Regions from separate parts of the Pseudoalteromonas sp. CO109Y genome, predicted to be linked through region 3. Evidence: predicted binding sites of a transcription regulator. Region 3 holds the regulator's gene; each other region holds the start of a gene.
What was found. The regulator sigma-54, encoded in region 3, starts transcription at its own class of promoters, with help from an activator protein. The targets are predictions, from matches to a motif close to GTTGGCACGNNNNTNGNNT.
Positions count from the first base shown of each region.

Region 1: EXT43_RS14140 (BON domain-containing protein) is a predicted target of sigma-54. The motif match lies at 6,833-6,851, and genes of this name have one in related genera.
Region 2: flgJ (flagellar assembly peptidoglycan hydrolase FlgJ) is a predicted target of sigma-54. The motif match lies at 2,686-2,704, and genes of this name have one in related genera.

Region 1 is NZ_SGPD01000037.1:3,936-14,741, reverse strand. Features, by position in the region: gene EXT43_RS14175 (GGDEF domain-containing phosphodiesterase) at 1-435, opposite strand, end outside; gene hutI (imidazolonepropionase) at 557-1,798, opposite strand; gene hutC (histidine utilization repressor) at 1,941-2,648, shown strand; gene EXT43_RS14160 (NADP-binding protein) at 2,649-3,419, opposite strand; gene EXT43_RS14155 (methyl-accepting chemotaxis protein) at 3,543-5,567, shown strand; gene EXT43_RS14150 (hypothetical protein) at 5,552-5,761, opposite strand; gene EXT43_RS14145 (YqaE/Pmp3 family membrane protein) at 6,015-6,173, opposite strand; gene EXT43_RS14140 (BON domain-containing protein) at 6,231-6,797, opposite strand; gene EXT43_RS14135 (LiaF domain-containing protein) at 7,127-7,786, shown strand; gene EXT43_RS14130 (VOC family protein) at 8,513-8,929, opposite strand; gene pmbA (metalloprotease PmbA) at 9,060-10,397, opposite strand; gene yjgA (ribosome biogenesis factor YjgA) at 10,535-10,806, shown strand, end outside.
Region 2 is NZ_SGPD01000017.1:108,423-119,228, forward strand. Features, by position in the region: gene flgG (flagellar basal-body rod protein FlgG) at 1-744, shown strand, start outside; gene flgH (flagellar basal body L-ring protein FlgH) at 760-1,443, shown strand; gene EXT43_RS06690 (flagellar basal body P-ring protein FlgI) at 1,456-2,550, shown strand; gene flgJ (flagellar assembly peptidoglycan hydrolase FlgJ) at 2,742-3,710, shown strand; gene flgK (flagellar hook-associated protein FlgK) at 3,724-5,733, shown strand; gene flgL (flagellar hook-associated protein FlgL) at 5,736-6,968, shown strand; gene EXT43_RS06710 (flagellin) at 7,316-8,287, shown strand; gene EXT43_RS06715 (flagellin) at 8,718-9,692, shown strand; gene EXT43_RS06720 (flagellin) at 9,855-10,806, shown strand, end outside.
Region 3 is NZ_SGPD01000006.1:16,164-26,969, reverse strand. Features, by position in the region: gene EXT43_RS01090 (BolA family protein) at 1-196, opposite strand, end outside; gene EXT43_RS01085 (STAS domain-containing protein) at 202-495, opposite strand; gene EXT43_RS01080 (ABC transporter substrate-binding protein) at 488-1,165, opposite strand; gene mlaD (outer membrane lipid asymmetry maintenance protein MlaD) at 1,168-1,716, opposite strand; gene mlaE (lipid asymmetry maintenance ABC transporter permease subunit MlaE) at 1,730-2,509, opposite strand; gene EXT43_RS01065 (ATP-binding cassette domain-containing protein) at 2,502-3,320, opposite strand; gene EXT43_RS01060 (calcium/sodium antiporter) at 3,569-4,537, shown strand; gene EXT43_RS01055 (KpsF/GutQ family sugar-phosphate isomerase) at 4,541-5,512, shown strand; gene kdsC (3-deoxy-manno-octulosonate-8-phosphatase KdsC) at 5,516-6,067, shown strand; gene lptC (LPS export ABC transporter periplasmic protein LptC) at 6,064-6,618, shown strand; gene lptA (lipopolysaccharide transport periplasmic protein LptA) at 6,608-7,129, shown strand; gene lptB (LPS export ABC transporter ATP-binding protein) at 7,126-7,851, shown strand; gene EXT43_RS01030 (RNA polymerase factor sigma-54) at 7,959-9,455, shown strand; gene hpf (ribosome hibernation promoting factor) at 9,483-9,770, shown strand; gene ptsN (PTS IIA-like nitrogen regulatory protein PtsN) at 9,774-10,226, shown strand; gene rapZ (RNase adapter RapZ) at 10,227-10,806, shown strand, end outside.

The DNA.
Region 1 (10,806 bases), on a different contig from region 3:
TTGGGTCCATGAAACAAAGCTATTTCTAAGTGCATTACGATCAGGTAAGCCAGTCAGTGGAGCGGCATCTAAATCATCGTTATGGAGCGGTTCTACTTCAACCTGCTCATCTTCTTCGGGCTCTTCGTAATTAAAAAAGCCTGAAACAGATAAAATAACTACCGAGAAAACAAGCCAATATAGGGCTGTGTCGAGCAATAGGTGGGCAGAGTATAAAACCGCAAACGAAATTGCGGCAGAGACACTCAATATTATGGCAAGCCAATTAGTGGTGCGAAATGCTTGCCATAAATGAAAACATAAAGCTAAAGCAAGTAAGATCACCAGCCAAGGTAATCCTAAGCTTAAAATAGCTAAACCTAGTACGCCATTAACGACTAGGCTTAGTCTTAAAATAGGGTTTTGGGTTACGCATAGGGCACAGATCATTGCCATAAAAACGCTACCAGCTAAAAACACTGGCACTACATCACTTGTTAAATTTACGAGTTGCGTGCTACTACTCGCTAAACTAAAAATCAATGACATGTAATCCAAACTGCGTAATAAAACTTATCTAACTAAGTCTACCCAAAATCCACAGATTTAACAGTTTATTTACGCCGAATTGGTAACTTAATTGTGCTGGGTGGGATATTTGCCAATGAGCAATATCAGCACGAGCCCCCACTTTTAACACACCACGATCGTCAAGACCTAACGCACCCGCGGCGTTTCGTGTTACGCCAGCTAATGCTTGCTCTGGTGTCATACGGAAAATAGTGCACGCCATATTCATCATTAAGTGCAATGAACATAATGGTGAAGTTCCAGGGTTGAAGTCAGTTGAAATGGCGATCGGAACTTGGTACTGCTGGAGTAGTTCGATCGGTGGGTATTTTGTTTCGCGTAAAAAGTAAAATGCACCTGGTAACAATACCGCTGCAGTGCCCGCTTTGGCCATTGCTTGAATGCCTGCTTCATCTAAGTGTTCAATATGATCTGCCGATAAGCCATTAAATTCTGCAACGAGCTCTGCGCCATGTTGATTAGATAACTGCTCAGCGTGCAACTTAACCGGTAAATTGTGCTTTTTAGCCGCTTCAAACACACGGCGAGTTTGCTCGTTGCTAAAGCCAACGTTTTCACAAAAAGCATCAACCGCATCAGCTAAACCAGCTTCAACAACACGGTCAAGCATCTCACCGCACACTAAATCAATGTACTCATCGCTACGGCCTTCATATTCAGGCGGTAATGCATGAGCACCTAAAAACGTGGTTTTAACATCAACCGGGTGGTTCTCGCCGAGTAAACGAGCCACTTCGAGAAGTTTAATTTCGTTTTCGCAATCAAGACCATAGCCAGATTTAACCTCGACAGTCGTCACGCCTTCTGCGTATAGCACATTTAAGCGCTCTTTAGCACTAACAAACAGTGTTTCGTGGTCGGCTTCGCGAGTTGCACGTACGGTGCTTGCAATACCGCCACCGTTTGCAGCGATTTGTTCGTAGCTAACACCTTGCAAACGCTGCTCGAATTCTTCTGCGCGGCTACCGGCAAACACTAAGTGAGTGTGACAATCAATTAACCCAGGTGTTAACCACTGCCCTTTTGCAGATACAGTTGGCGTTTCTAACGCGTCAAATTTAGGTAAATCGGTTTGTGCACCTAACCAGGCAATTTTGCCATCTTTAACGGCAATCGCTGCATTTTCAATGGCGCCGTAGGGTGCATCAACAGCAGGATCCATTGTGGCGATATTGGCATCTGTGATCAGTAAATCCCAGAGCGCTTGATCATTGTTGGTTGTGTGCATTTTTCACCTATCTTGATGCTTGCTAAAGGCTCAGTATGAGCCTAAATTTAAATTTGCTTAAAGTTTATCAACTCATCTTGTATATACAAGAAAATTATGTCACCTTGTAACACACTGTTAACTTATAAATAAACTTTTCATAATGAGCGTCCCTAAGTTTGCGCAAATAAAAGAATTCATTCTGGAAAATATTCAATCGGGAGAATGGCAAGAAAACGACCGTGTCCCTTCAGAAAACGAACTCACCAGTCAATTTCAAGTTAGCCGTATGACAGCTAGGCGCGCGCTCAGTGAGTTAACCGATGCAGGTATCTTAACCCGCAGCCAAGGCCAAGGTACTTTTGTTGCCAGTTTCAAATCACAATCTTCGTTACTAGAAATCAAAAACATTGCCGATGAAGTTAAAGCACGCAACAGCAATTACAGTTGTACGATTTTAGTGATGGAATCAATCAGCGCTATTGCCCCCATCGCGATTGCTTTGGGTGTCGAGGTCGACAGCCATGTTTATCGAAGTGTGATTGTGCACAATGAGAACGAGCAACCTCTGCAAGTTGAGGAGCGTTTTGTGAACCCTGCTCTTGCTAAAGACTACTTACAACAAGATTTTCACAGCCTAACACCCCACGAATACTTATCGCAGAACGCCCCGCTCACTGAGGCTCGCCATACGGTCGAAGCAATCATGCCCAATCAAGAAATGTGTGAATGGCTCAACCTGTACAACGAAGAGCCATGCTTACAAGTGATCCGCCGAACTTGGTCATCGCAAGGCATTGTAAGCTTTGCGCGCTTAGTCTCACCGGGCAGTAAATACCGACTGGGCGGCCACCTAACTTTTAAAAAGTAGCTAAATAGGCGCTTGATAACGAAAATTCAGTGACTCAATCGCCGAGCCATCAATGAGGCGCTCACCTTTATCATGGCTAGTAAATGTCGGTGGCTGATTACCCTGCTCAGCACATTTTTGCTGGTAATAATCTACTTTTGTTGGATGCGCCGGATTAACCACATTATAAATGCTGCTCGCGCTTGACCAGTTTCCAATTACAGAAAAAATCGCCGCTATCACATCTTGCTGCTGTACCATATTTACCACTTGCTGACTTGAGCTAGACAGCTCTTTACCTGCAACAAACTTACCTGGGTCGCGCCCAGGACCAACAAGGCCCGCTAAACGTAATACTTTACCACCGGCATTTAGCACTAACTGCTCAGCATCAAATAGCAGTTGCTGGCGCGCTGATTGGCAATTAATTGCTGTGCTCTCATCGTAATGACCATTATCAGCAGGGTAAACACCTGTCGAAGAACATAAAATAAAGCCTTTACACTTTAGCTGCTTGGCAAGCTCAAGCCCTGCTTGCAAAGTGGCTAAATAATTACTTTCTGAGCTGCGACTACGCGGTGGAATTGCACACACCCACCATGCCTCTTCAAGCGATACATCATGTACAAGTTCATCGCCAGCAAACGCAAACTGACGCTGAAAATGATGTTCGTGTTCGCGACTACGGTGTGTGCCTTGCACTTGCCATGCTAATTCTTTTGCCTTAATACAAAGAGCTTGGCCGAGCCAGCCTGCGCCTAACACTACCATTTTGTTATCACTAACAGTCATTTAGTAACTTACCTTATGTATTATGTAATATTTTATTAATAACCATCGCTTTGCAGTGTAGCGATTTGGGTGCAAATATGATTAGATAGGTAACTCTACCCGATAATAAAAACACGTGCACCTATGTTAAATAACCTCTCTTTACGTAAAAAAATATTACTACTCATCGGCGGGACGATAAGTGTACTACTGATCATCGCGTCTAGTTTTTTTGTTAGCCATATTGCTGAACTATCGCGCCAAGCTATTCAACGCGAAGCCGACAGCTATTTACAGAGTGAGCGACTTTCAATGCAAGGTTACTTTGCCAAATACGGTAAAGTAGTACAAACCTTCGTGACAAATCCGCATTTAGTGAATTGGTTCGACAACTGGACTAAACGTGACCAAAGCCTTGATAACCAGCCTGGATACGACAGCGTTAATCAAGATTTTGTGCGTATCAGTGGCAACGATGACAACATCTTATCTGCCTTCTTTGCATCTGCAACAACAGGTGAGTACTTCAAAGAAAACGAGCGTACCACTCATTATAATGGCCAACCTTACTACGCTTACAAACGTGGTTGGTGGCAAGATGCCTTAAAGATCAACAAACTTTATGTTGGTCCTATTTCTGTGGATTTAACCACGGGTAATGCCTCTGCAGTTGTACAACAGCCTGTTTATAAACAAAACAAACTAATAGGCTTCGGTGGTGTTGATTTACAGCTAAATAATATCAACGACATGGTTGAAGAAATTCGCTTTAATGGCCAAGGCTTTGGTTTCTTGCTTGATGGCAATCAAAAGGTTGTGCACTTATCTAAGCGCACTGGCCACAAGCTATCTGTGACTGACGAAGGTCCGAATGGCAAAGAAGGCTTAGATGCCCTCGAAAAACAATTTAGCGACACATCAGGCTTTAGCGAATTAAACCGCGCGATGAAAAGCCAAAAAGATGGCAGCAGCTTTGTTACTTTCAAAGGTGAGCAATATTACGTTGTATACAACCGCCTTGAGCTAGAAACCCCTTACCTTGATTGGTACGTGGGTATTTTAATTCCAACAAGTATGATTGATGAGCCAGTAAATGATGCAGTGATGACAACCACAACCTCAGTGATCATCATTCTTGCGATTATCATTGCGATGATCTTCTGGGCCACGCAAATGATCACCAAGCCGCTGACTAAACTGACTTACATTATGCGTGATATCGCATCAGGTGATGGCGATTTAACACAGAAAATCGAAATCAAGAGTAATGATGAAGTGGGCCAACTTGCTCATCACATGAATACCTTCATCGATAAACTTCGTGCAATGATGCTAAATACGGCTGCGCAGGCCGAACAACTTAGCCAAGCTGCGAGCCAGTTGAAAATTGTATCGCAAAAAACCAACGATGAAATTCAGCAAGAGAAGCAACAAGTTGACAGTGTGAGTGCGGCTGTAACCGAAATGGCGTCTACAGTGATGGAAATCTCGCGCAATGCCCAGCACACTAATAATGCCGCTGAAGAAGTGCAAACCATCACCGTTGACGGTACGAAACGCTCTACTCAAGCTCAGTCAGTCATGACCGCTCTTGCAAGCCATATTGGTGAAGCGTCTAAAGTGGTTGCGGGTCTTGAGCAAGAAAGTGGCAACATTGGCGCGGTAGTTGATGTTATCAACTCAATAGCAGAGCAAACCAACTTACTCGCACTAAACGCGGCGATAGAAGCAGCCCGTGCTGGCGAGCAAGGTCGAGGCTTCGCTGTTGTTGCTGATGAAGTTCGTTCACTGGCAAGCAGAACGCAAGAATCAACAGATGATATTCGCAACATGATTAGCCGTTTACAGCAAATTGCCCAACAAGCATCGACTATGATGCAACAAGGTCAAGAGCGTGCTGAAGGCTCAGTTGAGCAAACACAAATTGTATTGCAAGCTCTACAAGATATCGCGCAATCTGTGACAAATGTGCAAGATCAAAGTCATCAAATTGCGACTTCGACAGAGCAGCAAACTGTGGTTGCAGAAGATATTAACAATAGCTTGGCAGCGATTAATCACTTAGTGAATAGCACTGCGGATCATGCCCATGAATTGGCGGATGAAGCACGTGATTTGAATGAATTGGCAGCCGCTTTAAATAAGACGGTGAATCAATTTAAGTTATAAAGATAAATTGCTGAAGTAGTTAAAAACCCGATGTCACCTGAAGATGACATCGGGTTTTTATCGTCAGCCTTCCCTGTTAGTCGTGGCGCAACCGCTTTCGCGTGTTCCATAAATTCGTGCCACTGTTGCTTGTTCCATAAAGCAACTCCTTTGTCGGTCAATCCTTGTATTGGTTGCGTTTGTACTTGTTCCATATAGTCTCCTCCTTACGCTAGCTTCATCCTGTTTGGCTCCTGCCTAAGCTTATTCCTTGCTATCATCTCCATTCACTTTATCCATAAAGCGTTGCCATTGTGCGCTACTCCATAACGCCTTGTTACTTCCTTGTTGTCCTTTGTGCGTAGTTACATTATCCATACTGTAAACTCCTTGCGGTTTATCGTCCGTTACTCCTACAGCCCTTCCTTGCTGTGCTCCATTACCCATCCTTGTAGATTAATGCGGTGATTATCGCTTAGCGATGATATACACAGCATGAATCAAACCTGGAATGTACCCTAATAAGGTTAAAAGAATATTAATCCAGAACTGCGCACCTAAACCTACCTGTAAAAATACGCCGAGAGGTGGAATTAAAACCGATAAAATAATACGTATTAAATCCATGACTCACTCCTTGAAAAAGATAAGCCCAGCCAAAGCTGGGCTATATAGGGCTTGCTATTATTCAGCAACAATCGTTAATTCATCGATTACTTTGCGAACATCTTCAGCATTTTCAGCAATGCTTACCGCTAATTGCTTTTCTGCATCAGACTCAACAGTACCTTTTAGTGTTACCACACCCATGTCAGTATCAACATCGATGTCTGTACCACCTACTTCTGAGTTAAATAAATAACGTGTCGTGATCACAGTACTGATTTTTGCGTCGGTTAAGTCGCTTTCTGCTGAATCAGCTTTGTCTGATTTCATGTGCTTAGCTTTCATGTTTTTAACAACAGTTAGTTTGTTATCAACAGAGCTAACACCGTCTAGGCTAAGAACTAGCTCTTCAGCAAGCTCTTTATCTAATTCGCTATCAACTTTACCTGTAAGTACAACCTTGCCATTCGTTACATCAGTGTTGATGTCAAAGTTGTTAAGGTTTGTGTTCATAAGAAGCACAGTTTCTGCCTTACCATCAATCCAAGCATCTTTACTTTCATTTTCCCAGCTGCTTGCCTGAGCTGACATGCTAGTTGCACCAATTACTAAAGCGGCAATCATAGATTTGTTAAAAGTGTTCATAATCTTTCTCCTTTTGATTAAAGACACTTTTACTAATGCGACTATAATGCCAACTATTTATTTGTTTATTTTCAGTGAGTTAAACACCTATTCAGCGACTATTTATATTCATTTAGGTAAAGATTTACAAGCTGCTCGGTAAGAAGTTCACGATGTTGCAAAAATGGCCACTTAGTTGCTGATTTTATTAATCTGTGGTTAATTTAACGAAGTTGTTTATTAGCAAAAAACACAAACCATTGATTTATATAAAAATAAACTTTGGCCTAAGGCTTGCTTCGTAATTAATAACTAAAAAATCACCTTTAAAATCACAACAGGAAACTACCATGGCCGTTAAACTTGAAGATCGCCCAATCGATCAAGTAAGAGAAGAAGTCATTGATCAACTCATTTATAACTACAGTCATGCTGTTATTTCAGCCGAAGCATTTGAACGCCGACTAGACCAGGCAATGGCAGCCACTAGCAACGAAGTACTGGTTGAACTAGTTGCAGATTTAGAGCTAAAAGCAGATATTGACTACAAATCGCATAAGCATGCGCAATTTAAACCTCACTATAGCCACAGCAGCGACAACGAAAGCCTGCAGCTTCGTAGTATTTTGGGTTCAAATGAGCGCAGCGGCCAATGGGTAGTACCAAAAGAAATTCACCTAACAAACTGCCTAGGTTCAATCGAACTCGACTTTAGCGAAGCAATTTTCCAACATCAGCATGTCACCATTTACGTGAACTGCATTTTAGGAAACGACGAAATCTACGTACCAGAACATGTAAATGTGGTATCTAAATTGTTTAGTGTAATTGGCAGTGTAGAGAATAAATCTGTAGCCTTAAATAAAGGCCAAGGCCCAACCATCACTATTGAAGGTAATGTATGGCTAGGCTCAGTCGAGATTTCAGTTAAACGTACCATGAAAGAAAAGTTCATCAGCTTTGCCAACAGCCTAAAAGCCAGTTGGAAAGAAATGAATAAGGTGCAGTAAAAGTTGCGAGGTGCTAGGTGCTAGGTGCTAGGTGCTAGGTGCTAGGTGCTAGTTATCGTAGCCACAGTTTTACATCGCGCAATATAATAAGATAACGCGCGAAATAAATTTCACGCCTACATCAAACGTGGGAACGGCTTTAGCCGTGAATAAAGTAAAGCTGTTCGGCGCTAAAACGCACCCTACACCGTAGGCGTCACGCTTGCTTGGCGCATCTTAAACACCACACAACACGCAACCATCGCGCGAAATAAATTTCACGCCTACATCAAACGTGGGAACGGCTTTAGCCGTGAATAAAGTAAAGCTGTTCGGCGCTAAAACGCATCCTACACCGTAGGCGTCACGCTTGCTTGGCGCGTCTTATATGCAACGCCATTCCATCAACCTATGCCTGACCAACAAACAACACCGCTCGGCTCAAAACTGACGCCTGAAAGCTGATAGCTCACTAAACTTCACACCCACATCAAAGACATCTAATCGCACAAAGAGGATATGAGGTGCTTCGCTTTAGAGATAACAAAAATATTATTATCACTTCCTCATTCTTTTCTCATTCACTTCTCTTTGTGCAATTATTTTCGCGCGAAATAAATTTCACGCCTACACCGTAGGCGTCACGCTTGCTTGGCGCGTCTTATATACAACGCCATTTGATCAACCTATGCCTGACCAACAAACAACACTGTTCAACTTAAAACTGACAGCTTATGACTTAAAGCTTCACTGGTCATTATTCCTCTCACTCGGGATATCACTAAAATACTCTACAAACTCAACTTCAAAACCTGCAGGGTCGATGAAATATACATTTTTACGATATGGATTTTCTGGGCCGTGTTTATCAATTTCATAACCGGCTGAAACAAGACGTTCAACTACGGCATTAATATCGTTTGTCACATAAGCAAAATGAGCAAGGCCTACTTGGTGGCCTGCTAAATCACGGTTTTCAGCTTCACCGTTATCGCTTAATGCAAGATATTGGTAATCATCACCAAAGTGCAGCCACTTGCGCGGTTTGCCCGACCATTTGCTATCGCCTTGGCTACGCACACGCCAATGCGGGAACGCGGCTTTATAAAAGTGCAGCATGTCATCAACATTACTAACAACAAGGTTTACGTGTTCTAAATACATGGTAGTTTTCCTTTTTATTTTTAAACTGCCACCAAGATAAAACCTCAAGTTAAGTTTAGGTAAAGCGTTTTTTCAAATAAAAAAGCCCCACTAAAGTGAGGCTTTTAAAAAATGATTCGTTATTTATAAATTAACTACCTGCAACCTGCATTTGTTCAATCAATACAGAGCCAGTTTGAATACCGCCGCGGCGCTCGATGTCTCCACCTAAGCCCACAACAGCCTTAAACATATCTTTTAAGTTACCAGCAATCGTGATTTCACTTACTGGGTATTGAATTTCACCATTCTCAACCCAGAAGCCCGCTGCACCACGTGAGTAATCACCCGTTACCGTGTTCACACCTTGGCCCATAAGTTCAGTTACTAATAAACCTGTGCCCATGGTTTTTAAAAGCGCTTTTAAATCGGCATGGGTTTGTTCAACTAACCAGTTATGAATACCACCAGCATGACCCGTTGGTGCCATCGACAGTTTACGTGCCGCGTAGCTTGCTAATAGGTAAGTTTGCAGCTCACCACCTTGAATAATTTCACGGTCTACAGTTTTTAAACCTTCAGCATCAAACGGTGAAGACGCTAAACCTTTTAATAAATGCGGGCGCTCAGAGATATTTACACAATCGCTAAATACTTTAGTGCCTAAGCTATGAAGCAGGAAGCTCGATTTACGATAAAGCGCACCGCCACCAATCGCCGACACTAAATGACCGAATAATGAGTTAGCAATATCTGCTCTAAAGATCACTGGTACTTTCATGGTACCGAGCTTTTGGCTGTTAAGCTTAGCCAAGGTTTCGGTTGCTGCTTCGAGGCCTACTTTTGTAGCATCATTTAAGTCATCTTTATGGCGCGCGATGGTATAAGCCGAGTCACGCTGCATTTGCTCGCCTTCTTTACCAATCACCATCGTACTAATGCTATGACGCGTACGCGGGTAACCTGCAATCATGCCATGGCTGTTACCATAAACACGTAAACCTTGGTGAGAAGAAAAACTCGCACCATCTGAATTTACAATGCGCTCATCGGCATTTAACGCCGCTTGTTCTGCTTGATGACAAAACTCCACACCTTGCTCTGGGCTAACTTCCCACGGGTGGTATAAATCTAAATCTTGCGGTGCAAATTCAAGTAACTCTTTATCAGCGATACCATTAAATGGGTCGTCAGAGGTGAACTTTGCAATATCAATGGCTTTTTCGACCACTGTACGTAATGTTTTAGGGTTTAAATCGGCTGTTGAAGCAGAGCCTTTGTTATTACCCACATAAACACTAATACCTAAGCCACCGTCTTGGTTAAACTCTATTGTTTCAACTTCGCCCATGCGCGTGCTGACAGACAAACCTGATGTGCTTGACATCGCCGCTTCAGCCGCAGTAGCACCCAATTTTTTTGCATGCTCCAGTACTTCGCTTACAGCGTCTTTCACTTCAGAAATGTGTTGATAAATAGGATCTTTCATCTTGTGTGTCCTAGGTTCTGATATTTTTTATAGTGTAACGAATGCTAACACACTGCGAGACCTGCATCAGCTAATATTAATCATTAACTAAATGGCGTATAATAGCGAATAGTTAAGTTTACTGAATGAGCATCCTTATGGCGAAGAAGAAAAAGCCACTTATCGAAGAAGAAATTATTTACGTATCAAAAAGCGAATTAAAACGTGAAGCCATGCAATATCATGGTCTGGGTGCTGAAATTGCAAAAATGCCGAAAAAGCAACGCGATCGTTTACCGCTTAATCACGACTTAAAAGAAGCGTTAGTTGTTTCTGATAAAGTAAGTGATAAGAGCGATGCTTACCGTCGTAACTTAAACTACATCGCAAAAGTATTACGTACCACAGAAAACGTTGATGAAATCCAAGC
Region 2 (10,806 bases), on a different contig from region 3:
CAAACCGATATTTCGGTGATCTCAAATAATCTCGCGAATGCCAGCACGGTAGGCTATAAAAAAAGCCGCGCCGTATTTGAAGATTTACTATATCAAAACATCAATCAACCAGGTGGTCGTTCATCTCAAGACACTGAAATGCCATCGGGTTTAATGCTTGGTGCCGGTGCCAAAGTGGTAGCTAACCAAAAGAACTTTTCACAAGGTAACATGCTTACCACTGAAAATTCATTGGACTGGATGATTTCAGGACCAGGTTTTTTTGAAGTGCAATTGCCAGATGGCAACATTGCCTATTCGCGTAACGGTCAATTCACGACTGACGAAGATGGCCGCATTGTAACGTCGGGCGCAGGTTTTCCTTTACAGCCGGAAATGAATGTTCCAGACGATGCGCAATCAATCACTGTTTCACAAGATGGTGAAGTGTCAGTGCGTATTTCAGGGCAAGCAGACAACGTGGTCATTGGTCAGCTAACGATTAGTGATTTTATTAATCCATCGGGTCTTGAGCCTATGGGACAAAACTTATACACCGAAACCGCTGTGAGTGGTGCGCCTGTGCAAGGTAACCCAGGTATCGATGGTTTAGGTACGGTGGTTCAAGGTTCTCTAGAAACGTCTAATGTGAATGTAACTGAAGAGCTTGTTAACTTGATCGAAACACAACGAATTTATGAAATGAATTCAAAAGTGATTTCAGCGGTTGATGAAATGCTTAGTTACATCAATCAACAGCTTTAATGGGTAGGAGGCAGCATGCGTAATATTATCTTAGTCACATCGGCAGCATTAATGCTGGGTGGTTGTATGACAACGCAAAATCATCATGTGGTTCAGGATGACCCTTACTATGCGCCTATGTACCCTGAGCCAACAACAGAGCCGATGGTACCAACGGGTTCGTTGTTTGATAGTTATTCAGCAGATGACTTGTACTCAGATAAAAAGGCACTGCGTGCTGGCGATATCATTACGGTTAAATTGCAAGAGTCAACGCAAGCCACCAAAGCCGCTAAAACCGAAACCGATAAAGAAACGGACGCCAGTTTAGACCCTGTTATAGGCCTTGGCGGTAATCCGGTGAATATTGGTGGTGATAGCATACAGTTTGGTATTGGTTCTGGGGCATCGTTTAAAGGTGATTCAAAGTCTAATCAATCAAACAGCTTATTTGGTGATATTTCTGTCAATGTGATGCGTGTTTTACCTAATGGAAACTTGGTTATTCGCGGTGAAAAATGGCTCACTTTGAATACCGGTGAAGAATTTATTCGCCTTGAAGGCTTAGTTCGTCCTGAAGATGTTCAAGCAGATAACACGGTCACATCAAACCGTATTGCTAATGCGCGAATTCAATACTCAGGTAAAGGGCAAATTCAAGAAACACAAAGTGCAGGTTGGCTGTCTCGTTTCTTTAGTAGTTCGCTTTTCCCATTTTAGAGGAATAAAGTCATGAATGGGTTTAAATACATCATCGCTCTTTGCTTAATTAGCCTGCAGTTTTCTGCACAGGCTGAGCGAGTCAAAGATGTATCTATGGTTGAGGGCGTGCGCGCAAACCAATTAGTGGGTTATGGTTTGGTTGTCGGTTTGCCTGGCACAGGTGAACAAAGCCGATTTACTCAACAAAGCTTTAAAGCCATGCTGAATGGTTTTGGTATTACCTTACCTGATAGCTTAAAACCTAAGATTAAAAATGTTGCAGCTGTGGCTGTGCATGCAGAGTTACCGGCATTTAGAAAACCCGGTCAAACCATTGATATTACGGTTTCGTCTATCGGTAGTGCGGGTAGTTTACGTGGCGGTACCTTATTACAAACCTTCCTGAAAGGGGTTGATGGCAATACTTATGCAATTGCACAAGGCAGCTTAGTTGTAGGAGGTCTAGGTGCTGAAGGGGCAGACGGTAGCCGTGTAATTATTAACACACCCACAGTGGGCCGTATTCCAAACGGTGCCATTGTAGAGCGTGCTATTAAGAGCCCGTTTATGCAAGGTGACTACATTACCTTTAATTTAAATCGTCCTGATTTCACAACGGCTAAACGCTTAGAGCAAACTATTAATGATTTAGTGGGTCCTGACAGTGCTCAGGCAATCGATGCAGCTTCAGTACGAGTGTTAGCACCGCGAGATGCTTCTCAACGTGTTGCTTATTTGTCGACACTTGAAAACTTAGAGTTTAAGCCAGCAGACACAGCAGCAAAAATTATTGTGAACTCTCGCACAGGCACAATAGTGATTGGCAAAAACGTGAAGCTACAGCCTGCGGCGATTACACATGGTGGTTTAACGGTCACCATTGCTGAGCAGCAAAATGTGTCACAGCCAAATGCTTTAAGTGATGGTGAAACTACCGTTACCAATCAAAGTATTATTGATGTGAACGAAGATGATTCTCGTGCTTTTGTATTTAATCCAGGTGTTAATCTTGATGATCTCGTGCGTGCAATCAATGAAGTTGGGGCCGCACCGGGTGATTTAATGGCAATCCTTGAAGCTTTAAAAGAAGCGGGGGCGATAAACGGGCAACTGGTTATCATTTAAATTAAAACGCGCTTTCGAGCGCGTTTTTTGTTTCTATACCTTAATCGTTCAGTGTATAAACATCAGCCAAAATCTTGGCTCTGAAGTTACTCCATTCCTGTATCAGTTATTAGCCATTCATTTATAAAGTTTTTTATTGGCGCAATTTTTGCATTTTAAATTTCATTATTAACTATTGTGTCAAAAAGCTGATGGATACTAATCATCTCGACAAGCAAAACTTTTTTGATTTAGGCAACTTAGACTCGTTACGTCAAAATGCTTTAAAAAGTGATGCCTCTAGCGATGCGTCTAAAGAGGCGCTGAAAAAAGCGGCGGCACAATTTGAATCTATCTTCACTCAGATGCTGCTTAAAAGTATGCGTAAAGCAAATGAAGCGTTTGAAGATAAAGACAGCCCATTTAATTCAAGCGGCGTTAAATTTTTTGAAGAGATGCATGACCAACAAATGTCGGTTGAGCTTTCATCAAATGGTTCGCTGGGTCTAGCTGACTTGATTGTTCAGCAACTCTCGCCAGACGGTAAAGAGTTTACACCAGGTTCTGTACTTAGAACGACGGCTGACTTTGCTAGTGATAAACGCGCAAGCGGTGCTGTTGATAGCACTACTGAGGCTAAGGCTAAACCACAAACTGTCGAGGATACATCAGCGAACGAGCAATCAGAAAATCGCTTTGAAGATGCTGAATCTTTCATTAGCTCTGTTTGGGAGCACGCTAAAAATGCTGCTGAGAAAATTGGCTTAAACCCAGCTGTGATGGTTGCTCAAGCAGCACTTGAAACGGGCTGGGGTAAACACATCATCAGTAAAGCTGATGGCACAAGTAGTAACAACTTATTCAATATTAAATCGGATAGGAGCTGGCAAGGTGATAAAGCAAGCAAAGTCACGCTTGAGTTTGAACAAGGTGTGCCAGTTAAAAAGCAAGCAAGTTTTCGCTCTTATCAATCGATTAAAGACAGTGTGAACGACTTTGTGGATTTTTTAAATGAAAACCCACGTTATCAAGAAGCACTTAATAATACCGCAGAACCTGCTGCCTTTTTAGATTCGTTACAAAAAGCAGGCTATGCAACAGATCCAAATTATGCCGATAAAATTAAGCAGGTATTGAAGCGCGTTGAGCTTCAAAGCGTCGCTGCTTCATTGGTACGTTAAGGAGTAGACCCTCATGTCATTTAGCTTATATGACATAGCAAATGCCGGTGTAAGAGCTAACTCTGAGCTTTTACAAACCACCAGTAAAAACATCGCCAACGTTAATACCGAGGGCTATGTGCGTGAGCGTACTGAGTTCACAACCATGATCGATAACCAAGTCGGCCGTGGTGAAACGTATCGCTTACTAAATGAATTTGCACAAAAGCAATTAAATAGAGATACCTCTAATAAAGCGTTCTTTGATCAGTTTGTAACTGAAGCAAGCCGTGTAGATAGCTTGTTTTCAGAAGAGTCAAACAGCTTATCAACGAGCGTAAATTCGTTTTTTAACAATGTACAAGAAAGCTTAAACCAACCGTCATCAACAGTAGCTCGTTCACTGGTCATGACGGATGCACAAAATTTGATTGATCAAATGGACAGATTATCGAGCATTGTGGTTGACCAAAAAGCAGTAGTAAATGAGCAGCTAGAAATCTTTTCAGATGAAGCAAATAACCTGATCCAAAATATCAGTGATTTAAATACCAAGATTGCTTCGGTTCATGGTACTGATCGTGAGTCAGTATCAAGTGGTTTATATAATGAACGTGATAAAGCAATTCGTGACTTATCTGAGCTGATTGATATTGAAACACTCGATGGTAATAACGGCGAGAAACAAGTGTATTTAGGCTCTGGTCAAGCACTTGTCATGCAAAGTGGCACATTTAATCTGTTTTCATTCAGTGGCGATCCTGATCCGAACTTTAAAGAATTAAAACTTGATGTAAACGGTGGCAAAGCCGTGCCGCTTGAAGTTGATGTGAGTAAATTGAAAGGCAAAATTGGTGGCTTACTGGCATTTCGTGACGATATTTTAGTGCCAGCGCAAAACCAACTTGGTCAAATGGGCTTAGCATTAGCCGATGCCTTTAACCAACAAAATAGCTTAGGTATGGACGCTAATGGTGAAATTGGCGGCGATATTTTTGCTATTCCAACGGTAGATGCGTTTGGTTATCAAGCCAATACGGGCACATCAACAATGACGGCAACCCTTGAACCTGGTAAAGGCAGCGAATTGCCAGCAAGTGACTTTATCGTTACTTATACCAGTGCAACCACTGTTGAGATTCAGGCAATCGATAATAAAGGTGAGCCTATTGGCACCGCATCTACAGCGAATGTGACTGCCGGTGTGATTGACTCATCAACTATTACGGGTGGTGAAGCGTTTGGTTTACAACTCAACGTATCAGGAGCTGCAAATACTGGTGACCAATTTATGGTTAAGTTGAACTCTCAGGCTGCAACTAGCTTAGAGCTTGCAACTGAACGTCCTGAAGATTTAGCGTTAGCATCACCTATTCGAACTGCGAACGATATCAATAATACCAGTGATGCAAGTATTTCTGCTGGCACAGTGTCCGATATTGACAACTCAACGGGTATTACCGTGGGTCCTCCACCGAGTTTGGCGAATGGCGATATCACGTTAGTGAAAACGGCGAATGCTAACGAGTATCAAATTACAGATGGTAACGGTACATCGACCTTTACCATTACACCACCTGCTGAAAATATTCTTGCTCAAGCAGGGGCGCCATATGATACCTACGGATTTGACTTCAATATTGAAGGATCACCTGCAACAGGTGACACCTTCACAGTAGAGTTTAACACTGGTGGATTTGATGATAACCGTAATGGTTTGCTATTGGCCGATTTACAAAATGGTGAGCTAGTGCGTCAAAATGTTGAAGCAAGTAGTACAGCCGATAATCATAAAACGTTTAATCAAGCCTATTCTGGCATTGTCACTGATATTGGTGTAGTGACTAGTCAAGCCCAAACGAATGGCGCGGCCTTTACAGCATTGGCTGATCAGTCTGAAGCTTGGTATGAATCACTATCAGGTGTAAACCTTGATGAAGAAGCGGCAAATTTACTGCGCTTTCAACAATCGTATGCTGCATCAGCACAGGTACTTTCAACAGCACGTACTATTTTTGACACCTTATTAAGTGCGGCGAGGTAATTATGCGTATTTCAAATAACATGATGTATAAGAATAACCTTAATTCTATTCTTAACTCACAACAAAATGTAAACAAAGCGCAAGAGCAGGTTAATACCCAAAAGCGTGTATTAACTGCTGCTGACGATCCTTCCGCAACGGCTCGCGCGTTACTTTATACAGATCGCATTCAGGGTAATGAACAGTTCACAAAAAACATTACTATGCTGAATAGCCGCCTAACGACAGAAGAAAGTGTGCTGCAAAATATTAAAGGCGCACTTGAGTCCGCCTATACGTTATCGATTCAAGCTGGTAACGGTGCCTATAGTGATATCGACCGTGAAGGTATTGCTGAAGAAGTTAAAGCATTACAAAGTACGGTACTTGATTTGATGAATGCAAAGACCGAAGACGGTAAATTTATCTTTTCGGGTTACCAAGATAATACCCCATCTTATAGCTACAATAGTACGTCTGGTCGCTATGAATATGGCGGCGATCAGGGGCAACACAAGATCAAAGTGGCTGAAGGTGTAGAAATCAAATCAAGTGACAATGGTTTTGATACATTCGAAAAAGTAAATGCTCGACTAAATGTGGCATCAAACGACGGCACTGTGTCCGGCGGTATTACAAGCTCAAAAATTTATGTTACTGAGCAAGCTGATTTCGATAAATTCCATCAGGCAAATTACAACGCTGATCCTGCCGCAGCCGCAAATGCCAATACACTAAGCTTTATTACTACCACAGGCACACCTAATACATTTGTTGTGCAGCAAGCTGGTGTAACGATTGATAGTGGCAGCTTTGAAGACGGCAAAATTATTTATAAGGGGATGAAGGTTACCATTGATCCTGTGGCTAACGGCCAAGTTGATGTTGACCTTGAAGCACCACAAAAAGAGAATGCGTTAAATACTTTGGACGATCTGATTGCAGGGCTAACCAATCCTGATTTAACTCAAGAAGAGTTTGATCAAGTTTTAGCTGATGCCATTGTACAACTCGATAATGCCAAAAATCAGGTTTCACTTGTTCAGGCCGGTTTGGGTGGTCGCTTAAATACAGCCAAGAAAATTGAACAATCAAACGGTGACTTAGATACTAGCAATAAAGCTGCAAAAGCTGAGCTTGTTGAGCTTGATATGGCTGAAGCGATTACTGAACTCACCAAACAGGAAACATCACTTCAAGCTGCACAGGCAACATTTGGCCGTTTGGCTAACCTCTCATTATTTGATTACTTATAATTTTTGTAGGTTAAGCTTATTTAATAAGCTTAACCTACAAAACCTTCCTTAAGCTTCACACTTTAAAAGCGGTTTTAACGCACTCTTTGTCGCGTTTTGATCTTCAGCAATACTTCACAGCAACGATTTTATTGACAACCAGAAGCTATGTTTAGTTAAAAGTGTTAAATATTTTTACTTTAAATACAGTGCGTTAAATGAAAAATGAAAAATTGTTTAAAAATTCACTAAAGGATTTTTTGAGCGGACCGATAACTTAATTAACCAAGCAGAGTAACAAATAACAGTTACCGCTTAATTAGAGTAAGTTTGAGAGTAAATGATAAGTTTACTTCGGGAGAAATATCATGGCACTTTATGTAAATACAAATGTTAGTTCATTAAACGCTCAAAGACAATTAATGAATTCAGGTAACTCACTTGATACTTCATTCAAGCGTTTATCATCAGGTCTTCGTATCAACAGCGCAGCTGACGATGCGGCAGGTCTACAAATTTCAGACCGTTTAACATCGCAAATTAACGGTCTTAACCAAGGTAACCGTAATGCGAACGACGGTATCTCTTTAGCTCAAACAGCTGAAGGTGCACTAGACGAAGTAACATCAATGTTCCAACGTATTCGTACATTATCACAGCAAGCTGCTAATGGTTCAAACACAGATGAAGATCGTTTAGCGCTTCAAGAAGAAATTCGTGCACTTTCTAAAGAAGTAAATCGTGTCGCTGAAGATACTACTTTTGGTGGCCAAAACCTTCTTAACGGCACTTATGATGCTAAATTCCAAGTCGGTGCTGACGCAGTTCAAACGATTGGTTTTAGCATGAAAGATGTTGGTGCTACAACTTCAGGTGCAAATACAATTTCAGCGAATGGCGGCTTTACGATGTCTGGTATCGCAGGTATTGCAAGTGCGGTAACTGGGGAAACCCTTAGCGCAACTACTGGAACGATTAGTGCTGAGGTAGGTGCGGCTCCAGATGACAGTAGTTTTGCTGATGTATTCACCAAAGAAGGCATAAGTGTATCTTCACAAGCAAATGCTCAAGCTGTAATGGCTGGTATGGATGCATTAATCGCGGTAGTTGATAAAAAACGTGCTGAGTTAGGTGCGGTGCAAAACCGTTTTCAATCAACTATTCGTAACCAATCGAATATCTCTGAAAACCTAAGTGCTGCTCAGTCTCGTATCAAAGATACTGACTTTGCACAAGAAACGGCTAACTTAACTAAGATGCAAATCTTACAACAAGCTAGCCAAACAATCTTGAGTCAAGCTAACCAACGTCCTCAAGCGGCACTAAGCTTATTAGGTTAATAGTTGGGGAATTTGAGCCAAAGTGAAGTCAAAACTTTGACTTAAAGAAAAGCGCCTTTGTCTAATGGGGTATTAACAAAGGCGCTAAGATAGGATTATAAAGCGGAGGCGCTCAAAATCCTGATAGTAGTGTTCTAACATTTGTAAGAACATAAAATATAAAGCACAGATTATGCCATAATTTGTGTTATTAAACCCACTCTTAAACTTATCTCTCTTAAGGCTCCTACATGGAGCCTTTTTCGTTCCTTTTTTAAACTAAATTAATAGTTGGCCTATTAATTGCTCTATTTACTTCAAGTTAATTAACTAACCAGCAAAGTGGCAGTTTTTTGCCCCAGGCGACTTAGATTTGCCGCTGTAAGGGTCACTTTGTCAAATTCACTTTTTGAAAGTGACTTTACTTTGACAGATAAGAAGAGAGTTTATTATGGCTTTATATGTAAATACTAATGTTAGTGCACTAAACGCACAAAGACAGTTAGATAGAACAGGTACAGATTTAGATACCTCGTTTAAGCGCCTGTCATCAGGCTTACGTATTAACAGTGCTGCTGATGATGCGGCTGGTTTACAAATTTCTGACCGTCTACAATCACAAATTTTGGGTTTGAATCAAGGTAACCGAAATGCGAATGATGGCATTTCACTTGCTCAAACTGCTGAGGGGGCCTTAGAGGAGATAACTTCAGCTTTCCAGCGTATTCGAACTTTGTCGCAACAAGCTGCAAATGGCTCGAATACTGATGAAGACCGCTTAGCAATTCAAGAAGAGATAAGACAACTATCTTCTGAGGTAAATAGAATTGCGACAGACACGACATTTGGTGGACAAAACTTGCTGGATGGGAGTTATCAAGCGAGCTTTCAAGTAGGTGCTGATGCAGTACAAACAATCGGTTTTAGTATGCGAGAGATTGGTGCTAGTTCATCTGGTCAAAATTCAGTTTCCTCAAACGGCGGTTTTACTCTTTCAGGTATAGCAAGTGTAGCTAGCGCAGTATCTGGTGGAGCGTTATCTTCTACTACTGGAACTATCAGTGCTTCGGTTGGTGCAGCTGCTGATAATACGTCATTTGAGGATGTTTTTACTGAAGATGGTATTAGTGTTTCTTCTCAAGCTAATGCACAAGCTGTTATGGCTGGTATGGATTCCTTAATCGCAGTTGTTGATAAAAAGCGTGCAGAGCTAGGTGCAGTGCAAAACCGTTTTCAATCGACTATTCGTAACCAAGCAAATATTTCAGAAAACTTATCTGCTGCAAAATCGCGTATTAAAGATGCTGATTTCGCAGCTGAAACAGCTGCACTAACTAAAAATCAAATTTTACAACAAGCAAGCCAAACAATTTTAGGTCAAGCAAATCAAAGACCTCAAGCGGCTCTAAGCTTATTACAAGGTTAAAATTTAAAAAATAGTTAAAAAATTTACAAATAAAGCTAAAGCTTTCGCTTTATCAGACGATAAATGAGTTAGAGAACTATCAATCTAGGACTCTATGTCGGTTAAATAGCAGGGTAGGGGTATCCCGCTGTTTAGCTATAAAATGATAAAGCGGAGGCTAATATGGCTTTATATGTAAACACTAATGTGAGTTCTTTGAACGCACAGCGCCAGCTAATGAAATCTGGTAACTCTTTAGATACTTCTTTCCAACGCCTTTCATCAGGTTTACGTATTAACAGTGCAAAAGACGATGCTGCAGGTATGCAGATTGCTAACCGTCTTACAAGCCAAGTTAATGGTTTGAATCAAGGTAACCGAAATGCGAATGATGGTATTTCACTTGCACAAACAGCTGAGGGTGCACTTGATGAAGTAACATCAATGTTCCAACGTATTCGTACTCTAGCACAACAAGCATCGAACGGTTCGAATACTGATGAAGACCGTCTAGCTCTTCAAGAAGAGATTCGCTCTCTTTCTAAAGAAGTGAATCGTGTCGCCGAAGATACTACTTTCGGTGGTCAAAACCTACTAGATGGTTCATATGATGCTAAATTCCAAGTCGGTGCTGACGCAGTTCAAACGATTGGCTTTAGTATGAAAGATGTTGGTGCTACAACTTCAGGTGCAAATACAATTTCAGCGAATGGCGGCTTTACGATGTCTGGTATCGCAGGTATTGCAAGTGCGGTAACTGGGGAAACTCTTAGCGCAACTACTGGAACGATTAGTGCTGATGTAGGTGCGGCTCCAGATGACAGTAGTTTTGCTGATGTATTCACCAAAGAAGGCATAAGTGTATCTTCACAAGCAAATGCGCAAGCTGTAATGGCAGGTATGGATTCTTTAATTGCCGTTGTTGATAAAAAGCGTGCAGAGCTAGGTGCGGTGCAAAACCGTTTCCAATCTACTATTCGTAACCAATCAAATATTGCTGAAAACTTAAGTGCTGCGAAATCACGTATCCAAGATACAGACTTCGCGACTGAAACTGCTAACTTAACTAAGATGCAAATCTTACAGCAAGCGAGCCAATCAATCTTAAGTCAAGCAAATCAACGCCCTCAAGTAG
Region 3 (10,806 bases):
ATACAGCGTGGATTGTACCGTCTGAGATTGTTGACATTAACGGAGCATAAACCAACTGTTGCTTCTTCACGCGAGATAAACCATCAAAACACTCACCAACAGCAATCACTTCGTAGTGGCTACCATTTGCTTTAACAATCACTTCATCTAGTTTTAGTTCGTCGCGTAATAACGTTTCGACTTGGCTTGTTTCCATAAATCTCACTCAAATAGGTTTGTGACCTGACCCAACTGCATTAAATTTTGCAATTGTTCAGGGCTATTTTGCAGTTCAAGGTGAATACCTTGCTGCTTTAATTCTGCGAAAGAGTGAATTAACCAAGCTAAGCCCGCCGTGTCAACCCTAGATAGCCCAGAAAGGTCAAAATACCATGTTTTATGGCTAGAATCTGGCTTGGCGTTCAGAAGGCGTTCACGGCCAATTGAATTTCGAGTCAGTTCGCCACTGACTCGAAACTGGTTATCTTCAAGTTGAGTAATCTCGACTTTACTCATCACCACCATCACCCCTAAATTGCACTGGCAGTTGGCTCTTCTGCTCTAGTAAGTCACTTACATAATCTAGACCATGTTGGCGTAAAATACCTTGTAATTCACTTTGTTTAGCATCAAGCAAACTAATACCTTCTGCTATCATATCGTACGCGCCCCAGTCACCACTGCGGTCTTCACGTACTTTAAAGTCGATTCTGATATCAGGTTTACCGGCTTCAACAATTTTAGTTTTAACAACCACCACATCTTGGCCTTTGAAAGGCTGAGGCGGAGCAAACTCAACGCTTTGATTAGTGTATTGAGTAAACACACCTGCGTAAGTAGCAATTAAATACTTTTGAAAAACGTCAATGAAGCGTTGTAACTCTTTAATCGCTTTCGCTTTTTCCTCTTTATCTTCGATAGCACGCACCTTTGACACGTGATTACCTAGTACGCGCAGTGCAGCATACTTGTAGTCAATGTAAGGCATTAGCTCTTCTTCTACGATAACGCGTAGATGCTCTTTGTCTTTCGCAATAAGAGGTTGGTCTTTAGTAATACGTGCAAAAGTATTATCTGACACTGTACGAACCATTTTGTACGGGTCTTTTAAATCAACCTTAGGTTCAGCGGCTTGTGCGTTTAGGCTAAACAGCACAGCAATACATAATAAAAACTTCTTAAACATAATTATTCACCACCCTGGTTGAATAAGAACTGACCGATTAACTCTTCTAAAACAAGCGCTGATTTTGTATCAGTAATGTAGTCACCATCTGCAAGCGCTTTGCTTTCAACACCAAATAAATCATCTAGATCTGTATCATGCTCACTTGCTGTTACATCTTCACCCATACAGCGTTGCTCAGCAGATTCAGGGGCAATAACAGGGTTAATGCCTAAGTACTGCTCACCTAAAATACCTGATGTCAAAATAGAGATTGATGTTGTGTCTGAAAACTTACATAAGTAATTTGCATCAATCGCCATATTAACCACAGGCACAAACTCTTTTGGGTGAATAAAGATTGATTCAACTCGGCCAACAACCACACCACCAACTTTAATCGGCGCACGAGCTTTTAAAGAACCAATGTTTTCAAACTTTGCGTTCAGTTGGTAAGTCTCACCACTACCACTAATGCCGGCATTCGCAACTTTAAATGCTAATAATGCAAATGCAGCGATACCAAGGGCTACAAAAAAGCCAACTAATATTTCTAATTTCCGTGAATTCATCTTTATACCCTAATTAGCTGGTAAACATTACCGCTGTTAAAATAAAGTCAAAACCTAATACTGCCAATGACGAGTGCACAACGGTTTCTGTTGTCGCTTTACTGATCCCCTCCGATGTAGGAACACAGTCATAGCCTTTGTAAAGTGCAATCCAAGTCACAATCATGGCGAATACAAAACTCTTAATCATGCCGTTCACAATATCTTGTTGGAACGACACTTGCGCTTGCATGATTGACCAGAAGCTTCCTGAGTCAACACCAAGCCAATCAACACCCACTAAATGAGCGCCGATAATAGCAACCGCAGAAAATATTAATGCAAGTAATGGCATACTGATAAAACCAGCCCAAAAACGCGGTGCAATAATGCGTTTAAGTGGATCAATCGCCATCATTTCTAAACTTGATAATTGCTCGGTTGCTTTCATTAAACCAATTTCAGCAGTAAGTGCACTGCCCGCGCGGCCTGCAAACAGTAACGCTGTTACTACAGGGCCTAACTCACGTAATAAGCTCAATGCCACTAAAGGCCCTAAGCTATCTTCAGCACCATAGCCTACTAATACGGTGTAACCCTGCAGGGCGAGCACCATACCGATGAATAAGCCTGACACCATAATGATTAAAAGAGATTGCGAGCCCACCATATATAATTGGCGAACAAGTAAAGGCGTGCCTTTTTTGAAGTTCGGCACATTAACGAGTGCACCAAACAGCATCTGAGTTGAACGGCCAAGCGCGGCAAAGCGCCCTAATGTTTTGTGACCTAACTTCTGGAATAGATCAAGCATTATGCACTCCTAGTAATTCATCATCATACGCAGGAGCTGGGAAATGGAATGGTACAGGGCCATCCGATAAACCATTTAAGAACTGTTGCACAAGCTCAGATTCATGGTTTTGCATTTGCTCTGGTGAACCTTCGCCTATCACCCCTTGATCAGCAATGATGATCACATGATCAGCAATGCTCATCACCTCTGTTACATCATGGGTCACGATAAGTGATGATAAACCTAGCACCTCATTCAGTGATTTTATTAGCTTAACTAACACACCCATAGAGATAGGATCTTGGCCAGCAAATGGCTCATCGTACATGATAAGCTCTGGATCAAGAGCAATTGAACGCGCTAAAGCAGCACGGCGAGCCATACCACCAGAAAGCTCAGACGGCATTAAGTCTTGTGCGCCACGTAAGCCGACAGCTTGTAATTTCATTAAAACGACAAGTCGGATTAAATCTTCGCTGAGTTGAGTATGTTCGCGCAAAGGAAAGGCGATATTGTCAAACACTGACATATCGGTAAATAAAGCGCCACTTTGAAACAGCATACTCATTTTGGTGCGGGCAGCATAAAGTTCCTTGCGAGTCATGCCAGGAATGCTGTTGCCTTCAAATAAAATGTCACCAGAATCAGGTTTAAGCTGACCGCCAATTAAGCGCAACATGGTGGTTTTACCAATGCCGCTTGGTCCCATGATAGCGGTAATCTTGCCTTTCGGAATGTTAAAACTCATATTTCTATATATGATTCTATCGCCCCGTGAAAAGGTTACATCCTTGATTTCTACTATTGATTGCGACAAGTCGCTCTCCATAACGTTTTTCACTAGTTTTGCCATTTTAAGGGTTTTTTAGTCAAGATGGAAAAAACAAATCGTAAAATTTTGTAATATTTTCTATCAATAAATTCTAAAGCTAGCTGCAAAGAGCTTAACGACACCTGAAATTTAGTTTCCTTGCTAAGCACGCTTTATGCTCGCCAGCCCATTCTTTTACTTATACTTTCAGGTTCGCTTTTGTTACTATTTGCAGTCATCTGTATAAGTAATGTTGGCGTATCACAATGGTGACTTCTTTTGTCATTTTAATTATTGGTTTTGCTGCACTCGTTTGGAGTGCCGATCGGTTTGTTTATGGGGCGGCTGCACTCGCAAAAAATATGGGGATACCCACCCTAATCATTGGTTTAACCGTTGTTGCTATGGGCTCATCAGCCCCTGAAATGATGGTATCTGCATCGGCAGCACTTGCTGATAAAACAGATACTGCGGTAGGTAATGCGGTCGGCTCTAACATTACTAACATCTTACTTGTACTTGGTGTCACAGCTTTACTACGCCCTCTTTCAGTATCTTCAATGACACTTAAACGTGAAATGCCGCTGGTCCTGTTAATCTCTGTAGCTGCTTGGTATGTGTTCTCAGATAACTATTTTTCGTTCGCTGAAGGCATTGCCTTGATGATTGCTTTTGCCGTGTTTATTGGTGGCTTAGTTATTGTGTCTCTGCGTGCTAAAAACCAAGATGACCCATTTGTCAGCGAAGCATGTGAAGACGTTCCGAACGATGTAAGCACTAAATCAGCCGTATTTTGGTTAGTCATCGGCATGATTTTATTACCCATTAGTTCACACTTTTTAGTTGAATCAGCCGTTGATATTGCGAAATATTTTGGTCTATCAGACCTTGTAATAGGCTTAACCATTATTGCTATTGGTACCAGCTTACCAGAGCTGGCAGCCTGTATTGCAGGGGTATTAAAAAACGAAGACGATTTAGCGCTTGGGAATATCGTTGGCTCAAACATTTTCAATTTACTCGCCGTATTACCACTTGCGGGTATTATCAACCCATCAGTTATTGACCCTTCTGCGGCAAACCGCGATGCACTTATCATGATTGCAGCAACCGTTGTATTGATTGCCATGTCATTGAACTTTAAAGGTGCTCGTCGTATCAATAGAGTAGAAGGTGGCTTCTTGTTAGTCGCATTTATTGCATATCAGGGCTATATTTTCAGCCAAGTAGGATAATTAATGACACAACCTAGCTTTATCGCGCAGGGTAAGCGCGTACTCGAAATTGAAGCACAAGCTTTACAAGAAATTGAGCAATATATAAATCAAGATTTCGATAACGCTTGCCAATTAATGTTCCAATGTACAGGTCGTATTATTGTGATTGGTATGGGCAAGTCTGGCCACGTTGGTAATAAAATTGCGGCGACCCTTGCAAGTACTGGCACACCGGCATTTTTTGTTCACCCTGGCGAAGCAAGCCATGGTGATTTAGGCATGATCACCCGTGATGATGTGGTAATGTGTATTTCGAACTCAGGTGAGACCAGCGAAGTACTTAGTATTATCCCCGTTATTAAGCGTATTGGCGCAAAGATGATTTCACTCACTGGCAACCCAGACTCAACCATGGCAAAACTGTCTGATGTACATGTGTGCATTAAAGTAAGCCAAGAGGCATGCCCGTTAGGCCTTGCCCCAACTGCAAGTACCACAGCAACCTTGGTGATGGGTGATGCAATGGCGGTTGCGTTACTTGAAACCCGTGGTTTCACAGCCGATGATTTTGCGCTTTCGCACCCGGGTGGCAGCTTAGGTAAACGTTTATTGCTTACATTAGATGATGTGATGCACGCAGGCGACGCCACGCCAATCGTTAGCGAAACCCAAAGCATTAAAGACGCACTAATCGAAATGTCAGCCAAGGGCCTTGGTATGACCGCGGTGATTGGTGCAGATGAAAAGTTAGCCGGATTATTCACTGATGGTGACTTACGCCGTATTTTAGAGCAGCGCATCGATATCCATAATACGGCAATTAGCCAAGTAATGACCCGTTCATGTACAACTGCTCGCCCTGATATGCTTGCAGCTGAAGCTTTAAATATTATGGAACGTAAACGTATCAATGGTTTAATTGTGGTAGATCAAAGTAATACGCCAATTGGTGCCCTTAATATGCAAGACCTATTAAAAGCAGGAGTTCTTTAAGCAATGACATTCGCCGAGCTATACCAGCCTCTTAGCCCTGATGTGAGTCAGCGCGCACAAAAAGTAAAATTGCTAATCTGTGATATAGATGGCGTTTTTTCTGATGGCCGAATTTATATAGGTAATGATGGCGAAGAGCTTAAAGCATTTAATACTAAAGATGGCTTTGGTATTAAAGCGCTCATTAATAGTGGCTTTGAAGTGGCAGTGATTACTGGCCGCCATTCACAAATAGTTCAGCAGCGAATGACTAGCCTAACAGTTCAGCACATTTATCAGGGACAAGAAGATAAGCTGATTGCTTATCAAGAGTTAAAAGATAAACTGGGGCTGACCGATGAACAAATTGCCTATATTGGTGATGATGGTCCAGACTTACCAGTAATGGAAAAAGTAGGGTTTGCTGTTGCTGTAAACGACGCACACCCACTGATTAAAAAGCTGGCTCATTACACCACATTATTACCAGGTGGCTTTGGAGCTGTGCGTGAATTAACTGATTTACTCATGTTAGAAAACGGTAAGCCGTTAACTAGCGATGGAACCAGCGCATGAATATAGCCCGTATTTTACTGAGTATTGTTTTTGTTTGTTGCATGGTGTGGTTATGGTACCCGTACTTTAACCAATCAACAGACACAATAACTAGTGAAGACGAGATCATCGCAACACCTGATTACACCGCAGTGGCGTTAAAGCAAACAGCGTATGACGAGCAAGGCAAAATTAGTCATAAAGTGGCTGCTGCTAAAATGGAGTTGTATCAACAATTAGGGTTTACCTTTTTTGAGCAACCTATTTTTACTATTTATGGCGACCAGCAGGTTTGGCAAGTAAAAGCCAAAGAAGCCACATTGTACGAAAACGATCAGCTGATTTTTGAAGGGGATGTAGTTGCTAAAAACTTAACCCATAACGGCATGATCGAAGATATAAAAGCAGAAAACATTAATGTCGACATTGATAAAATGACCATGTTTTCTAAGCAACCTGTGACACTAACAGGACCGAATTTAAAGATTACCGGTAAAGGCTTAAAAGCCGATTTAAAAACCGAAATTGTTGAGTTAACTAACCATACACGAACCATATACTATGACCAATAAACTGAAGAAATTACTCCTGATCCCAAGCTTATTGATTGCCTTTTCGGGCGCAGCTGCCGAGCAAACTGGCGCTCAAATTAGCATTAGCTCAGATCGCCAAGTAGGTAAACTAAAAGATGGCGTTGGCATATTTGAAGGTAACGTAGAGATCGTGCATGGTAATCGTCGTATTACCGCTGAACGCCTTGAAGCACACGGCGGTGACACCGAAGGTACAGTAGAGTTGATTATTGCCACAGGTAAGCCTGCTTACTTCGAAGAAAAGCAAGCTGATGGCACCGTAATGAGCGCTAGCGCAGAAGAAGTACGTTATGATGTTGCAAAACGCTTCTTAACCTTAAATGGTGAAGCTGAAGTTACTCAAGCAGGTCAAAAAGTAACAGCAAAAAGCATTACCTATGATATGGCACAGCAGCTGATCAGTGCTGAAAAAGACGAAAATTCAACAGATCGTGTACACACTATTTTAGTGCCTGTTGAAAATAAAAAAGATAATAAAGGCCAACCATGAGCACATTAAAAGCAGAGCTTTTAGCTAAAAGCTACAAAGGCCGCCAAGTGGTTAAAAATGTCGGTCTTGAAGTTGAAGCTGGCAGTATTGTTGGCTTGCTTGGTCCAAATGGCGCAGGTAAAACAACGACCTTCTATATGATTGTAGGCCTAGTACCTAGCGACAAAGGTAAAATCAGTATTGATGATAACGATATCACCCTTTTACCAATGCATAGCCGTGCGCGTTTAGGTATTGGCTATCTGCCACAAGAATCGTCAATTTTTCGAAAGTTGACGGTTTACCAAAACTTGATGGCCATTTTAGAAACTCGTAAAGATCTAAATAAAACCACCCGCGAAGAAACACTCAATAGCTTACTTGATGAGTTTAGTATTCAACACATTCGTGACAGCCAAGGTATGGCGCTGTCAGGTGGTGAGCGACGCCGTGTAGAAATTGCTCGCGCATTAGCCGCTAATCCTAAATTTATCCTTTTAGATGAGCCTTTTGCTGGTGTTGATCCAATTTCAGTGTTAGATATAAAGAAAATTATTGAGCACCTAAAAAATCGTGGTATCGGTGTACTAATTACTGACCATAATGTTCGAGAAACCCTTGATGTTTGTGAAAAAGCCTACATTGTTTCTCATGGGGAGCTAATTGCATCAGGCACACCTGAGCACGTATTAGCAGACCAAACTGTACGCGATGTATATCTAGGCGAGCAATTCAGGCTGTAACCATTACGCCAGCGACTAGAGCATCTGCTAGACTTATAACAATGACAATAAATCGATAACTGTGTTTATACAGGTATCGATAACTTAAAAAGGATTGTTAGGGATACATGAGGCAATCATTACAGCTGCGCATGGGCCAGCAACTTACAATGACTCCACAACTGCAACAAGCTATTCGTTTGTTGCAGCTCAGTACATTGGATCTCCAGCAAGAAATTCAAGAAGCGCTTGATAGTAATCCTCTACTTGAAGTGGAAGAAGCGGATTACAACGAAGAAAGCACCGGCAAGAATGAGCAAAAAGCTGAATCTGACGATGTACAAGTCAGCGCGTCTGCCGAAGAAGCACCTAGCGAGTACGAGCAAGAAAGTAGTGATGCTCTCAATAAAGACACCGTAAGCGATGACTTAGCAATGGATGTTACCTGGGATGAGTACATGAGTGCCGCCCCTTCAACATCGTCAGGGCCAATGCCTGAAGATGAATCTATCTATCAGGGAGCATCAACCGAAACCCTTCACGAATACCTGATGTGGCAATTGCAACTCACGCCATTTAGCCCTACTGATGAAGCGATTGCTGTGGCAATTGTAGAAGCTATCGATGACTCAGGTATTTTAACGGTAAGCTGTGAAGATATCGTCGAAAGCTTTAATCAAAATAACGATGAAGAAGAAATCGAACTTGATGAAGTCGAAGCGGTCTTAAAAAGAATTCAGTTATTTGATCCTGTGGGTATTGGCGCGCGCAGTTTACAAGAATGCCTGTGCATTCAGCTACGCCAATTCGATGCCGATACGCCATATTTAGCTGAAACTAAAATGGTTTTATCTGAGCATATCGAATTATTAGCGAGTCGCGACTATCGAACTTTGATGAAAAAGACTAAGCTTAAAGAAAATGAGCTTAAAGAAGTGATGACGCTTATTCACAGCTTAAATCCTAAGCCTGCGGATAGCATAGTACGCGAAGAATCTGAGTACGTTATACCTGATGTATCAGTGAAAAAAGTGAAAGGCCGCTGGGTAGTCGAGTTAAACCCAGATTGTATGCCAAAGATTAGAGTGAACAGCCAATATGCGGCGATGTCTCGCTCTGTTAAATCAAGTAGCGACAGCCAATTTATTCGCTCTCACTTACAAGAAGCAAAGTGGTTTATTAAGAGCTTAGAAAGCCGTAACGATACGCTATTAAAAGTGACCAACTGTATCGTTCAACAACAACAAGCTTTCTTTGAGCATGGCCCTGAGGCAATGAAGCCGATGGTGCTAAATGATGTTGCTGAAATGGTCGAAATGCATGAATCGACGATTTCACGGGTAACAACGCAAAAATATATGCATACCCCACGGGGTATTTTTGAGTTGAAATATTTCTTCTCAAGCCATGTCAGCACCGAAAATGGTGGTGAGTGTTCTTCTACAGCAATACGCGCTTTAATCAAGAAGTTAGTCGCTGCAGAAAACTCAGCTAAACCATTGAGTGATAGCAAAATTGCAGATATATTGGCTGAGCAAGGAATTAAAGTAGCTAGACGTACAATTGCAAAATATCGTGAGTCTCTAGCAATACCTCCGTCTAATCAGCGTAAGAGTCTGATTTAGACGTTTTACATAGAAGGAAAAATGCTTATGCAACTAAATTTAACTGGTCGTCATGTAGAAATCACAGATTCATTAAGAGACTATGTAAACACCAAGTTTGCAAAACTAGAAAGGCATTTTGACCATATTAATAATGTTCATGTCATTCTAGATGTAGAAAAATTAAGCCAAAAAGCAGAAGCAACTTTACATGTAAACGGAGGCGAATTATTCGCTTCAACAGAACATCAAGATATGTACGCAGCCATTGACTCACTGATCGATAAACTTGATCGCCAAGTCATTAAACACAAAGAGAAATTAGCTCGACATTAAATTATGAAACTAAGTTCACTTACTAACCAGGACTGCAGCAAAGCTGCGGTCCTTTTTAATAGCAAAAAAAGAATTCTTGAATATATCAGCGAACTGGCCCACCAGCAGCTTCCTCATTTATCGCAACAAGATATCCTAGATGCTTTACTCAACCGAGAAAAACTAGGCAGCACCGGCATTGGCCGAGGTATTGCTATTCCACATGGCCGAATGAGCGGCGCAGATGAGCCTCATGCATTTGTGATAGTGAGTGAATCCCCTATTAATTTTGATGCAATTGATAATCGTCCAGTTGATATTTTTGTGGCACTCATCGTACCAGATGGTGACTGTCAGCTTCACCTAAAGACCTTATCAACAATTGCTGATAGACTTAAAGATAAAGAGTTTTGTAAACAGCTGCGTAGTGCTACTACCGATCAGCAACTGTTTCAGGTCATATCAGCAGAGGCATAAATGGAATTAATAATTATCAGCGGTCGCTCAGGCTCAGGTAAATCGGTCGCTTTACGAGTACTTGAAGACTTAGGCTATTATTGCGTTGATAATATTCCGGTTAATTTACTGCCTTCGCTCGTACGTAGTGTGTCTGATAACTACGATAAAATAGCGGTCAGTATCGACGTACGTAACTTACCGAAAGAGCAGCAAGAATTTAATGATATTCTTGAGTACCTGCCAGGTTTCGCAAACCCAACACTATTCTATTTAGACAGTGATGACCAAACTCTGATCAAGCGCTTTTCAGAAACACGCCGCTTGCATCCACTATCTATTGATTCTTTGCCGCTTGATCTGGCCATTAAACAAGAAAAAATCCTGCTTGATGTGTTGATCACTCGCGCTGACTTTATGATTGATACCACGGATCTGAGTGTTCATCAGTTAGCAGAATCAATTCGCGAAAAGATTTTAGGTAAAAAAGATAAAAAGCTAATTATTACCTTTATGTCGTTTGGCTTTAAGCATGGTATTCCAAAAGAAGCGGACTACGTTTTTGACGCACGCTTTTTACCTAACCCACACTGGGAACCTG